2 regions of the Vibrio sp. 1249-1 genome follow, and region 1 is predicted to be linked to the other one. Evidence: predicted binding sites of a transcription regulator. Region 1 holds the regulator's gene; the other holds the start of a gene.
The links. Region 1 encodes MetJ, which represses methionine synthesis genes. Its sites were predicted from a motif close to TTAGACNTNTANANGTCTAA; they were not measured.
Positions count from the first base shown of each region.

Region 2: metK (methionine adenosyltransferase) is a predicted target of MetJ. The motif match lies at 3,307-3,326, and genes of this name have one in related genera.

Region 1 is NZ_JAWOWJ010000021.1:44,435-51,352, reverse strand. Features, by position in the region: gene R7Z50_RS22410 ((2Fe-2S)-binding protein) at 106-294, shown strand; gene bfr (bacterioferritin) at 388-864, shown strand; gene R7Z50_RS22400 (malic enzyme-like NAD(P)-binding protein) at 1,071-2,348, shown strand; gene metJ (met regulon transcriptional regulator MetJ) at 2,460-2,780, opposite strand; gene R7Z50_RS22390 (O-succinylhomoserine (thiol)-lyase) at 3,006-4,166, shown strand; gene R7Z50_RS22385 (bifunctional aspartate kinase/homoserine dehydrogenase II) at 4,182-6,590, shown strand; gene metF (methylenetetrahydrofolate reductase) at 6,853-6,918, shown strand, end outside.
Region 2 is NZ_JAWOWJ010000005.1:16,519-23,436, reverse strand. Features, by position in the region: gene R7Z50_RS10795 (LysR family transcriptional regulator) at 111-1,004, shown strand; gene tkt (transketolase) at 1,096-3,090, opposite strand; gene metK (methionine adenosyltransferase) at 3,406-4,560, shown strand; gene R7Z50_RS10780 (DUF2189 domain-containing protein) at 4,963-5,760, shown strand; gene R7Z50_RS10775 (SprT family zinc-dependent metalloprotease) at 5,828-6,325, shown strand; gene endA (deoxyribonuclease I) at 6,476-6,918, shown strand, end outside.

The sequences.
Region 1 (6,918 bases):
TCGTTATAACCAAATATTCTGAGCGGACACCATAATGCGACTGGTAACAAGAACTATTCTTGTTTATATTGTTTGTCACAGATTAGTTTTATAGGTTTTTTGAGTATGTACGTTTGTCTTTGTCATGGTGTCTCCGACAAAAAAATCAGGAAGTTGGCGATAGATGAAGGCGTAACAGATATTAAAGGAATCAAAAAGTGCACGGCATTGGGCAGCCAATGTGGTAAGTGCATCAGACAGGCCAAGGAAATTTTAGCGGAAACTAGTTACACGGAATTTAAACAAGCCAGCTAATTGCTGTAAGTATGCAGTAATTATTTGCCTTACATTTTGACACCTTCTCATTTGCTTCTACATTTAAATGAAGCCAAAGAGGAGGGTTTTGTCATGAAAGGCGATCCAATCATCATTCAACATCTCAATAAAGTGCTCGGTAACGAGCTCGTCGCTATTAATCAGTATTTTCTTCATGCCCGAATGTATAAAGACTGGGGCTTAAAGCACCTAGCAGACAAGGAATATCACGAATCTATCGATGAGATGAAACATGCCGATCATCTAATTGAGCGTATTTTGTTCCTTGAAGGCTTACCGAACCTACAAGATTTAGGTAAGTTGATGATTGGTGAAGATACCAAGGAAATGCTCGAGTGTGACTTAAAGCTTGAAATGGCGGCTATTCCAGATTTAAAAGATGCGATTGCTTACGCTGAAGACATTCGAGATTATGTGTCTCGAGATTTATTCCAAGACATTCTTGAAGATGAAGAAGAACATGTTGATTGGCTAGAGACGCAACTTGGCTTGATTGAAATGTCTGGTATTGAGAATTATCTCCAAGCGCAATACGTGGACGAAGAGTAACGATACTATCTAAGTTTGCATACTCCAATAATAGTAATAAGAAAGAGCACCTGACTCGAAAATCGGGTGCTTAACCCCGTTATCTGGTCTAATCTCTTTTATTATCGGCTTTTTAAGGATATTGCTCGCAATCTTGCCTATGAAGTTTGATTTCTATCCGATAGAATTTATGCCCCCTTACCTAAAAATAAAAAAGAGAAACGTCCATGTCTGAAGACAACCACCAAGCAGCCACTCCAGAAGAAGAACATCGCCAAAAAGCATTGGATTACCATGCTTATCCAACTCCAGGAAAGATTGCTGTCGAACTGACAAAGCCTGCGGAAACGGCGGGTGATCTTGCCCTTGCATACAGCCCAGGAGTTGCAGAGCCAGTGCGTGAAATCGCACAAAACCCGGATAACGTGTACAAGTACACTGCAAAAGGGAACATGGTTGCTGTTATTTCTAACGGTACCGCTATTCTAGGTCTAGGTAACCTAGGTCCACTTGCATCTAAGCCAGTGATGGAAGGTAAAGCGTTACTGTTTAAGCGTTTTGCAGGTCTTGACTCTATTGATATTGAAGTTAAGCACCGCACGATCGATGAATTTGTTGATACTGTTGCGAGCATTGCAGACACTTTTGGCGGTATTAACCTTGAAGATATTAAAGCACCAGACTGTTTTGAGATTGAAAAGCGTCTGATTGAACGTTGTGATGTACCAGTATTCCACGATGATCAACATGGTACTGCTATTGTAACGGCAGCGGGTATGCTGAATGCAATCGAACTTCAAGGTAAGAAACTTGAAGATTCAACAATTGTTTGTCTTGGCGCTGGCGCTGCCGCTGTAGCGTGTATGGAGCTTCTGATCAAATGCGGCGCAATGCGCGAAAAAATCTACATGCTAGATCGCAAAGGTGTGATTCACACTCGTCGTGATGATCTTAATGAATATAAGCAGCTATTTGCGAACAATACAGATAAGCGCACACTAGAAGACGTGATTGAAGGTGCAGATCTGTTCCTAGGTGTATCTGGTCCAAACCTATTGCCAGCGGAAGCGTTGAAGTTGATGGCAGATAAGCCAATCGTATTCGCATGTTCTAACCCGGATCCTGAAATCAAGCCGGAACTTGCTCACGCAGTTCGTGATGACTTGATCATGGGCACTGGCCGTAGTGATTATCCTAACCAAGTTAACAACGTATTGTGTTTCCCATTCATTTTCCGCGGTGCTCTTGATGTGCGTGCAAGTGAAATCAATGATGAAATGAAACTTGCAGCCGTTGAGGCGATTCGTGAGCTAGCAAAAGAGCCTGTACCTGAAGCCGTATTGAAGGCTGCAGGTGTTGATAAGCTAGAGTTTGGTGCGGACTATATTATTCCAAAACCAATGGATTCACGTTTGCTACCACGTGTTGCAAAAGCGGTTGCTCAGGCGGCGGTTAATTCAGGTGTAGCTCGTATCGAGATGCCTGAAAACTACATGGCAGAGTAATATATCTTTCAGATGTGATACACAAAAATGGGACGCTATTGCGTCCCATTTTTATGTCATTCATTTGGCTCGAGGCAAGAGTTATTACCTGAAACCTCTTATCAGGCTTTTTTATTCTTCGTCGAATGACTCAAATTCGATGCCCATTTCCGTCATCAGCGCTTTTACTTCTGTTGGAATATCATCAGGACGGTCTTTACGAAGGTCTTCATCTGTCGGAAGTGGCTGACCTGTGTACGCGTGCAAAAATGCCTCGCATAGCAATTCGCTATTGGTTGCATGGCGTAAGTTATTGATCTGACGGCGAGTACGCTCATCAGTTAGCACCTTTAAAACTTTTAGCGGGATAGAGACGGTAATTTTTTTTACTTGTTCGCTTTTTTTGCCGTGCTCTGCATATGGGCTAATGTATTCGCCATTCCAGTCAGCCATTGCACACCTTCATTTATGTAATCGGTTAAAAATAATTTAGGTGCTGATTTTAGCTGCATTTACCGCCATAAGCAAAGACATATAGACGTCTAGAAGTGTTGACGTCTCATTTTTTGACGAGTAAAGTGAACATAACAGCAAAGGAAGCGTGTTGATCACTTTATGTTACACATTAGATATAGCGCATTCCTATTTAGAAGTCATTACCCGTGAAAGGATACACCCATGAGCACTCGCAAACCTGCGACCATTGCAGTACGCACTGGTATTGAATCAGACAGCCAATATCATGCTGTCGTTCCACCTATTTATCTTTCCACTAACTATGGTTTTCCTGCTTTTGGTGAAGTGCCCAAGTATGATTACACACGATCTGGTAATCCAAACCGCGGACTGTTGGAAAGTGCGCTATCTGAACTCGAGTCTGGAAAAGGAGCGGTTGTTACTAATTGCGGTACGTCGGCATTAAATTTATGGGTTTCCGCTTTTCTCGGCCCAGATGATCTCATTATTGCTCCTCACGATTGTTATGGTGGTACCTATCGTCTTTTTAATACCCGAGCTAACAAAGGCGATTTTAAGGTTCAGTTTGTCGATCAATCAGACGAACAGGCTTTAGATGCTGCATTGGCACAAAAACCAAAACTCATTTTGCTAGAAACTCCGTCAAACCCTCTGGTTCGCGTAGTGGATATTGCAGCTACTTGTGAAAAAGCGAAACAAATCGGCGCGTTAGTTGCGGTGGACAATACCTTTTTGACACCCGTGTACCAAAAACCTTTAGAGCTAGGTGCGGATTTTGTTATCCACTCCACAACAAAGTACATCAACGGTCATTCGGACGTAATTGGTGGGGTAATCATCACCAACACAGAAGCGCATGCAGAAGAGCTTGCATGGTGGGGCAATTGTATTGGTGCAACGGGCACACCTTTCGATAGTTACATGACACTGCGAGGTATTCGTACGCTTGGTGCTCGTATGAAAGTACATGAAGAGAGCTCACAGCAGGTACTGGCTTACCTACAGAAACAAGCGTTAGTTAAAACTATCTATCATCCAAGCCTGCCGGAACATCCAGGTCACGACATTGCTAAAAAGCAGCAAACGGGCTTTGGCTCTATGTTGAGTTTTGAGTTTGCTGGTTCGTTTGAGCAGTTAAAGGTGTTTGTGAAAGAGCTCCAACTGTTTTCATTAGCTGAATCATTAGGTGGTGTAGAAAGTTTGATTTGCCACCCGGCATCCATGACTCACCGTGCAATGGGTGAGGAGGCACTGGCGGAGGCTGGGGTCTCTCATCAACTATTGCGTTTGTCTGTCGGTTTGGAAGATGCACAAGACCTCATCACAGATTTAGAACAAGCGTTCGCTAAAGCTACCCAGTAATAGGAGACGATAACAATGACTGTACAACGTCAGCTGCATAAGTTTGGTGGCAGTAGCTTAGCAAACCCAGAATGCTACTTACGCGTTGTGGGTATTCTCAAAGAGTATTCGACAGAAAATGATCTTGTGGTCGTCTCTGCTGCAGGAAAAACCACTAATCGCTTGATTGAGTTTTTGGAAGGGTTAAATAAAGATGGCCGAATTGCGCATGAAGCGCTTCAAAGCTTAAGACAGTTCCAAACTGAGCTAATAGAAAGCTTGTTGGAGAGTGAAGCAAAAGAAGAGCTGTTAGCTTTATTACATGATGAGTTCAGTACTCTCTCGGAGCTGACTGCACCACTCACTAATGCGCAAAAAGCTGCGGTACTGGGACACGGAGAAGTATGGTCTGCTCGCCTATTGGCCGCGTTATTATCTCAACGTTCTATCCCTGCGGTTGCACAAGATGCACGAGCGTTTTTACGTGCAGAAGCGGGAACTCAACCAGAGGTTGATCGCGCTCGTTCATACCCTTTAATTAAAGAGATCCTCGCGCAGCATAACCATAAACGTGTGGTAATTACTGGCTTTATGGCTCAGAACGAGGCAGGAGAAACCATTCTACTTGGTCGTAACGGCTCTGACTATTCTGCAACGGTCATAGGCGCGCTTGCTGAAGTCAGTACTGTCACGATTTGGAGTGATGTTGCTGGTGTTTATAGTGCCGATCCACGTTTGGTGTCTGACGCTTGTTTATTACCGTTACTTCGATTGGATGAAGCCAGTGAACTTGCTCGCTTAGCTGCCCCAGTGCTACACAGTCGTACGCTTCAGCCTGTGGCGCAAAGTACCATGGACCTTAATCTCAAGTGTAGCTATCTGCCAGAGTCGGGTTCTACTCGTATTGAGCGTGTATTGGCATCTGGTCGTGGCGCTAAAATTATTACTTCACTGGATGATGTTTTATTGGTGCAGTTGTCTTTCATGCATGGGCACGACTTCGAAAAAACACAGAGTGATGTATTACAAGCGTTGCAGCGCGCGCAATTAGAGCCACTGGCATTTGAAGCTCAATCCGATCAGCACACGCTACGCTTGGCTTACACCGCAGAAATCGCCGGTGGTGCATTGAAACACTTGCAAGAGCTTGCGGTAGAGGCTGAAATTAAGCTAAAAGAAGGTTACTCGCTCTTAGCTGCGGTAGGTGCAGGCGTTACGAAAAACGCCAATCATTGCTTTGGCTTTTATCAGAAGCTAAAGCACTCTCCGGTAGAATTTATCTCTGAAACAGACTCAGGGCTGAGCCTAGTCGCTGTTTTGCGCCGTACTGATACTGAGGCGTTGGTTCAAACGATTCATAGCCAGTTGTTCCAAGCGCAAAAACGCGTGGCAGTGGCTTTATGTGGCAAGGGTAATATTGGTTCTAGTTGGTTAAATTTATTTGCGACGCAAAAAAGTGAGCTCGAAAAACGTCATGGTATGAGCTTTGATCTTGTCGCGGTTGTGGATAGCCAAACCTATTGGTTCGATGAGCAAGGTATTGAGGCGGCGAGTGTTGCTGAACGATTTGATGATGAAAGCATAGCAAACAATGGGGATTGGCTGGCACGTTTGGGAGCGCTTAAAAGCTACGATGAAGCCGTCGTGCTTGATGTTACCGCGAGTAAAGAGTTGGCTCAGCGCTACGTAGAAATCGCACAGCAAGGCATTCATTTGATTTCAGCTAACAAAGTTGCCGGTTCCGCAGATAGCCAGTACTACCATCAGGTTCAAGATGCATTCGCTAAAATTGGTCGTCATTGGCTATACAACGCAACGGTTGGTGCTGGGTTACCGATAAACCATACCGTGCGAGATCTTCGTGAAAGTGGGGATGAAATCGTCGCTCTATCGGGTATTTTCTCGGGGACGCTATCATGGCTGTTCCAACAGTTTGATGGTTCTGTGCCATTTAATGATTTAGTCGATCTTGCTTGGCAGCAAGGTTTAACCGAACCTGATCCTCGTTCTGATTTAGATGGCTCCGATGTAATGCGCAAGTTAGTCATCTTGGCTCGAGAGTCGGGCCTAGATATAGAACCAGACAGCGTTAAAGTTGAGTCTTTGGTGCCAGAAGAATTAAGAGAACTGAGCTTAGATGATTTCTTCGATAATGGAGCGTTGTTGAGTGAAATACTTCAAGAGCGTCTGACAAAAGCACAGAGAAACGATCAAGTGCTTCGCTATGTGGCGCGTTTAGAAAAAAATGGTAAAGCAACGGTGGGAGTCGAAGCGTTATCTCGTGAGCACGCGCTCGCCAACTTATTGCCATGCGATAACATTTTTGCCATAGAGAGCAAGTGGTACAAAGATAACCCTCTGGTCATTCGAGGACCAGGCGCAGGCAGAGAAGTGACAGCCGGCGCTATTCAATCCGACCTCAACCGATTGGCTGGTTTATTTTAAAGTTGCGATTGACCTAAAAACCCTGGAATTAATCCAGGGTTTTTTATTCCCCTATCAGTGCCATACTGAAGTCATAACCCGTGCAAAATGGTGAGATGATGCTCAAGTAGAAACTTGAACTATCTTCATTATTAACTTGAGAAAAATTCATAATTACAAGGTTGACATTAAATCGTATTCAATACATTCTGTAGACATATAGACGTCTAAACGTCGATTTTAAGGATTTGTTTTCGTGGCGGAGTGCCGCAGGGAGAGTAAGATGGGATATACGCACGCAGGCCATATCGACGCCTTGAACCAGAATATTGCTGAGTTATCAGATAAC
Region 2 (6,918 bases), on a different contig from region 1:
TTTTCGAAAGTGAATTATTCACAAATAGAATGAGATGCATAGTGAGAGTTATGGAACGGTTCTTTCCATTTATGGAACTCGTACATAACGCAGTAAGGAGTAAAAGAAATATGCACGACTTAGCATCAATTAGAGCCTTTGATGCGCTCAATCAGCATAAAAGTTTGACAGCCGCTGCTAAAGCCCTTAATCAGCCAAAATCAACGCTAAGTCGTCGCTTGGCACAATTAGAAGAAGACTTCGGTCAGGCTCTAACCGCTAGGCAAGGTAATCGATTAGTTCTGACAAGAGCTGGAGAGATCTTTGCCCACTACAGCCGCCAGATTCTTGAGTTAAGCGAAGAGAGTTATGATGCACTGCAAGGTTTAACGAACCAAGTTTCAGGGCCACTGCATATTGTTTGTCACACTGCCTTAGTTAGAAGCTGGCTCGGTGGCGTACTCAATCGTTTTCTTGCTGATAATCCCGATGTTAGAGTTCAACTTACCAGTGACTTTTCTGAGGCGCATCATGACCCAGATTTGTTCATCTGGCTCGGTGAACGTAAAGAGCTAGACTGGCGAAAAGAAGTGCTGGGGGTATTTCGCTATACGCCTTTTGCCTCTCCAAATTATCTAAAACAACATGGGCCTATACCGCACCCCAAAGAACTTGAAGCACATCCATGGATCGATTTTGGTTCAGTGCAAGAAAATGGATTGATGCTAGCACACCCTCAACACGGTGAGTTCTTTTTAGAACCCTTTGTTAGTCGCTTATACAGCGACAACATAGCAATGCAAATAGACAGTATCGCGAATGGTCATGGTATTGGACTGCTGCCGACTTGGACAGCATGCGGCTATGAGAAACATCACCCAGGGCGAATCACACCATGCTTAGAAGGTTGGGTTTCTGAGCCTATTTCCATTAACTGCTATACACCAGCAGGACGACCACCACTGCGCTTATCCGTACTTTTAGACTGCATTCACCAAAGCATTCCACAAGGTTGGAAAACCTGACAAAAATAAAAAGGCCATCATAATGATGGCCTTTCTAACTTTAGCATCTAACAGTTGTCGTTTACGTTCGACTGTTTAGATGGTCCTGCAATTACGCTAGCAATTCTTTAGCTGTGTTCACTACGTTTTCAGTCGTGAAGCCAAACATCTCGAATAGCTGACCAGCAGGTGCTGATTCACCGAATGTTGTCATACCGATGATGCGACCGTCGAAGCCTACGTACTTGTACCAGAAATCCGCAATGCCCGCTTCAATAGCGATACGTGCCGTTACGTCTGATGGCAGTACAGATTCACGGTAAGCAGCGTCTTGTTTATCGAATGCATCTGTTGATGGCATTGAAACAACGCGTACTTTCTTGCCTTCTGAAGTTAGTTGCTCAGCGGCTTTCACTGCAAGCTCAACCTCAGAACCTGTTGCGATAAGGATTAGCTCAGGCTTACCTTCGCTATCTTTCAGGATGTAAGCACCTTTCGCGATGTCTGCGACTTGTTCAGCAGTACGCTCTTGTTGCGCTAGGTTTTGACGAGAGAAGATAAGTGCAGTTGGTGCATCTTTACGTTCAATCGCTAGTTTCCATGCAACTGCAGACTCAACTTGGTCACATGGGCGCCATGTGCTCATGTTTGGAGTTACACGTAGAGACGCCATTTGCTCAACAGGTTGGTGAGTTGGGCCATCTTCGCCAAGACCGATCGAATCATGCGTGTAAACTTGGATGTTCTGAATTTTCATCAGCGCAGCCATACGCATTGCGTTACGAGCGTATTCCATGAACATTAGGAATGTTGCGCCGTAAGGAACGAAACCACCGTGCAATGCGATACCGTTGATGATAGCAGTCATACCGAATTCGCGTACACCGTAGTGGATGTAGTTGCCAGAGAAGTCCTCCGTTTCTAGAGACTTAGAACCAGACCACATGGTCAGGTTAGAAGGCGCTAGGTCAGCAGAACCACCCATAAACTCAGGAAGCATTTGACCAAACGCTTCTAGTGCATTTTGCGATGCTTTACGTGATGCAATGTTCGCTGGGTTTGCTTGAAGATCGGCAATGATTTGGTTCGCTTTTTCTTCCCATTGTGCAGGAAGTTCGCCGTTTAGACGACGTTTAAGCTCTGCCGCTTCAGCAGGGTAAGCTGCAGCATATGCTTCGAATTTTTCATTCCAAGCTGCTTCTTTCGCGGCGCCCGCTTCTTTTGCATCCCACTCAGCGTAAACATCTGCCGGGATCTCAAATGGGCCGTACTCCCAACCTAGGTATTCGCGAGCCGCTTGGATTTCATCGTGACCTAGTGGTGCACCGTGACAGTCGTGCGAACCAGACTTGTTAGGAGAACCGAAACCGATAATTGTTTTGGTACAGATAAGCGTAGGACGTGGGTCCGCTTTTGCTGCTTCAATTGCTGCGTTGATCGCGTCTGAGTCGTGACCATCGACTGCTGGGATTACATGCCAGCCGTACGCTTCAAAACGCTTAGGTGTATCGTCAGAGAACCAACCATCAACGTGACCGTCGATAGAGATGCCGTTGTCATCCCAGAATGCAATCAGCTTGCCTAGACCAAGAGTACCTGCAAGAGAGCATGCTTCATGCGAGATGCCTTCCATTAGACAGCCGTCACCCATGAACACATACGTAAAGTGGTCAACGATATCGTGACCTTCTTTGTTGAACTGTGCCGCTAGTGCTTTCTCTGCGATCGCCATACCAACAGCGTTAGTGATGCCTTGACCTAGAGGACCCGTTGTTGTCTCGATACCAGGCGCGTAGCCGTACTCTGGGTGACCTGGGGTTTTTGAGTGCAATTGACGGAAGTTTTTCAGATCGTCAATAGATAGCTCGTAACCGCTTAAGTGCAGTAGAGAGTAAATAAGCATTGACCCATGACCGTTTGACAGCACAAAGCGATCGCGGTCGGCCCACTCTGGGTTTGAAGGGTTATGGTTTAGGTGAGAGCGCCAAAGAACTTCAGCGATATCAGCCATACCCATTGGTGCGCCTGGGTGGCCTGAGTTAGCTTGTTGAACACCATCCATGCTTAGAGCACGAATTGCATTGGCAAGATGTTTACGAGACGACATGTCTGCTCCTGAGTACATTAAGCGAAACGAAAAGTAGGTCATAATTCTCTCAAAGCCCTGTTGGGTGTGCAAACGTTTTCCAGTCCAAAACCTCACAAATATTGCACCTTTCGCGCCAAATCGTTCGAAGTTCTTAAAATTATCAATAAATCAGGCAAACGTTTGGTTATAACAAAAACCAAAAAAGAGCTTGTAATTCGAGCAATCAAATTTAGAATAGACGTCTAGATGTAGATACACCTACAAAAATTAGTATTAATTTGCGCTGGAGAGTTTATCATTCCCCAGTTTTAAACCAGATATAGTGGAGCTAACATGGCTAAGCACCTGTTTACTTCTGAGTCAGTATCAGAAGGTCATCCAGATAAAATTGCAGACCAGATTTCTGATGCGGTTCTTGACGCGATTCTAGAGCAAGATCCAAAGGCTCGTGTTGCATGTGAGACTTACGTTAAAACCGGTATGGTAATGGTGGGTGGTGAAATCACGACTTCAGCATGGGTAGACATCGAAGAGTTAACTCGTGAAACCGTTCGTGAAATCGGCTACGTACATTCAGATATGGGCTTTGACGCAGATTCTTGTGCGGTACTAAACACAATCGGTAAACAGTCGCCAGATATCAACCAAGGTGTTGATAAAGCTGACCCTAAAGAACAAGGTGCAGGCGACCAAGGCATCATGTTTGGTTACGCTTGTAACGAAACTGAAGTACTAATGCCAGCGCCAATTACTTACTCTCACCGTCTTGTTCAAAAGCAAGCAGAAGTTCGTAAAAACGGCACACTACCTTGGTTGCGTCCTGATGCAAAATCTCAGGTAACATTCCAATACGATCAAGGTAACATCGTTGGTATCGACGCGGTTGTTCTTTCAACTCAACACTGTGACTCAATCTCAACTTCAGACCTGCGTGAAGCGGTAATGGAAGAGATCATTAAGCCAGTGCTACCTTCTGAGTGGATCAACAAAGAAACAAACTTCTTCATTAACCCAACCGGTCGCTTCGTAATCGGTGGTCCTATGGGTGACTGTGGCCTAACTGGTCGTAAGATCATCGTAGATACCTACGGCGGCGCAGCTCGTCACGGTGGCGGTGCGTTTTCTGGTAAAGATCCATCAAAAGTTGACCGTAGTGCAGCATACGCAGCACGCTACGTAGCGAAAAACATCGTAGCGGCAGGCATGGCTGACCGTTGTGAGATCCAACTTTCTTACGCAATCGGTGTTGCTGATCCAACGTCTATCATGGTGGAAACGTTCGGTACTGAGAAAGTATCTCACGACATCATCATTGAAGCGGTTCGTCAATTCTTCGACCTACGTCCATACGGTCTACAAGAAATGCTTAACCTTCTTCAACCTATCTACAAGAAGACAGCGGCTTACGGTCACTTCGGTCGTGAAGAATTCCCGTGGGAAGCGACAGACAAAGCTGCACTTCTACGCGATTTCGCTGGCATCAAATAATCAAGCCAAGCAAGAATCAATCAAGCCCTCGCCTATGGCGGGGGCTTTTTATTTTCAGCAACTTTTATCCAGCCATTTCGGCTCATACCGCCCTGCCCCACAAAGCAGTCCTGTTTCTCCCTCATTTTTATACCGAATAAATTTTAAGCAATTATTTGTAAATTATCCCATCTCCGCCAATAGTTAAAATATTGTTAACTCCAATTTAAATAGAGACGTCGGATGCTGGCGACTGTGGAAGCAACACTTAAGTAAAGACATGAGTCAGGCATCTTTATGGCCGATACCAAACTAAGCCAATGCTCAGATGTAAACTTGAAAAAGTCGCTTCAAGTTTGACTGAACAAAAACCGCTGTCAGTTGGTATAAGCGGATAATGTGGGAATAAATCAAGGAGGAGTTATGCCTCGAACTGTTAATCCATCGGACTTCCACAACAAGCGAAAGGAAGTGCCAGACAACGAATACGCCAGAACCATACCGTGCAATACGGTCAATCTTTCTGCACCTTTTCATTGGCTCGCATTAGGTCTGCATGATTTCGTGCGAATGCCGCTTATTAGTGCTTTCTATGGCATCTGTTTTATGGCAGCTGCGATAGGCATTGTTTTGCTCGTACAGTGGCAAGGCACACACTTAGTCGTCATGCCCAGTTTGATTGTTTACATGTTAATTGGTCCGTTTCTCGCGCTGGGCTTGTATGATGCCAGTTGGGAGAGAGAGCGCGGACACAAAGCAAGCTTGTTCCATTCAATGAAAGCGATCGGTCGTAACTCAACATCTCAATGGGCGTTCGCCGTGTTACTCGCAGTGTGTATGATATTTTGGATGCGCATTGCCGCTCTACTTCATGCACTCTACCCTTCTGTTCAAGGGGCACCTTTAAGTGAGTTCCTACCCTTCCTTGTCATCGGCTCTTTAGTTGGCTTTGTTTTGGCTTGTGTGGTGTTTAGCATTTCAGCCTTTTCTATTCCGCTCATGATGGAGCGTCGCGTAGACATGATGACCGCTGTGTTTACCAGCTTTAATGCCGTGAAATCCAACATTCCAGCAATGATTGTTTGGGCAGCGATCATCTGTGGCGGTATTCTTATCGGCTTTGCGACCTACGGGATCGGAATGTTGTTTACCATGCCAATTCTAGGCTACGGTACATGGCACGCTTACCATGCCACCATCAAGAAAAAACACACACCATAATTAACTGATGCTATGATCTGGCCCTCGCAATGCGGGGGCTTTTTTATTTGATTTATCGAGGTGAATTGTGGATATAGAACTCAGCTATAAAGCCAAGCAAGTGATGGCGGGATGTATCGCGATGGCGGAACAAGCTTTCAAACGTTCTTTCCCGATTCCAACAATCACCTTCGACGTCCGTGGGAAAGCGGCAGGAAAAGCCTACCTTCAATTAAATCAAGTACGCCTAAACTCTGTTTTATTTCGCGAAAACACCCAAGCATTCTTAGATGAAGTCATTCCTCATGAGGTAGCGCACCTGATTACTTATCAGGTTTACGGGCGAGTTAGGCCTCACGGTAAAGAATGGAAAGGCGTCATGGAAGCCGTATTTAACGTACCAGCCAAAACCACTCACAGCTTTGAAGTAAAATCCGTTCAAGGTAAAACCTTTGAGTATCGTTGTGGTTGTATGACCTACCCTCTATCGATTCGCCGTCATAATAAAGTGCTGCGCAAAGAGGCAACGTACTCTTGTCAAAAATGCCGCCAACCACTTAACTTCACCGGCATTCAATTATCGTAGCCCTTACCTCATAGTGTTACTTGCGTTCCCAAAATAAAGATCGAGTTGATCAAAACCTTCCCTTCGCCACTTATTGTTAACTTACTCATCACTAAAGCTATTTTATGCGTGTTATCATGAATAAAGTCATACTTTATAAAGACTTTTATCATGAAATACTTACTCTCTCTGTTGCTTATCGCGTTTTCTAGCACTGCGATTGCCGCGCCACCGAGCTCATTCTCAGCTGCCAAACGTGAGGCGGTCAAAATTTATCAAGACCATCCAACAAGCTTCTACTGTGGCTGTAACATTCAATGGCAAGGCAAGAAAGGCTTACCCGATTTAGCCTCTTGCGGCTACCAAGTCCGTAAACAAGAAAAACGGGCTGCACGAATCGAATGGGAGCACGTTGTTCCTGCGTGGCAATTTGGCCACCAGCGTCAATGCTGGCAAGATGGCGGACGTAAAAACTGTAAGAAAAAAGACGAAACTTTTCGTTTGATGGAAGCAGACTTACACAACCTAACTCCTGCTATTGGTGAAGTAAACGGTGACCGTTCGAACTACAACTTCAGCCAATGGAACGGTATGGATGGCGTGAGTTATGGTCG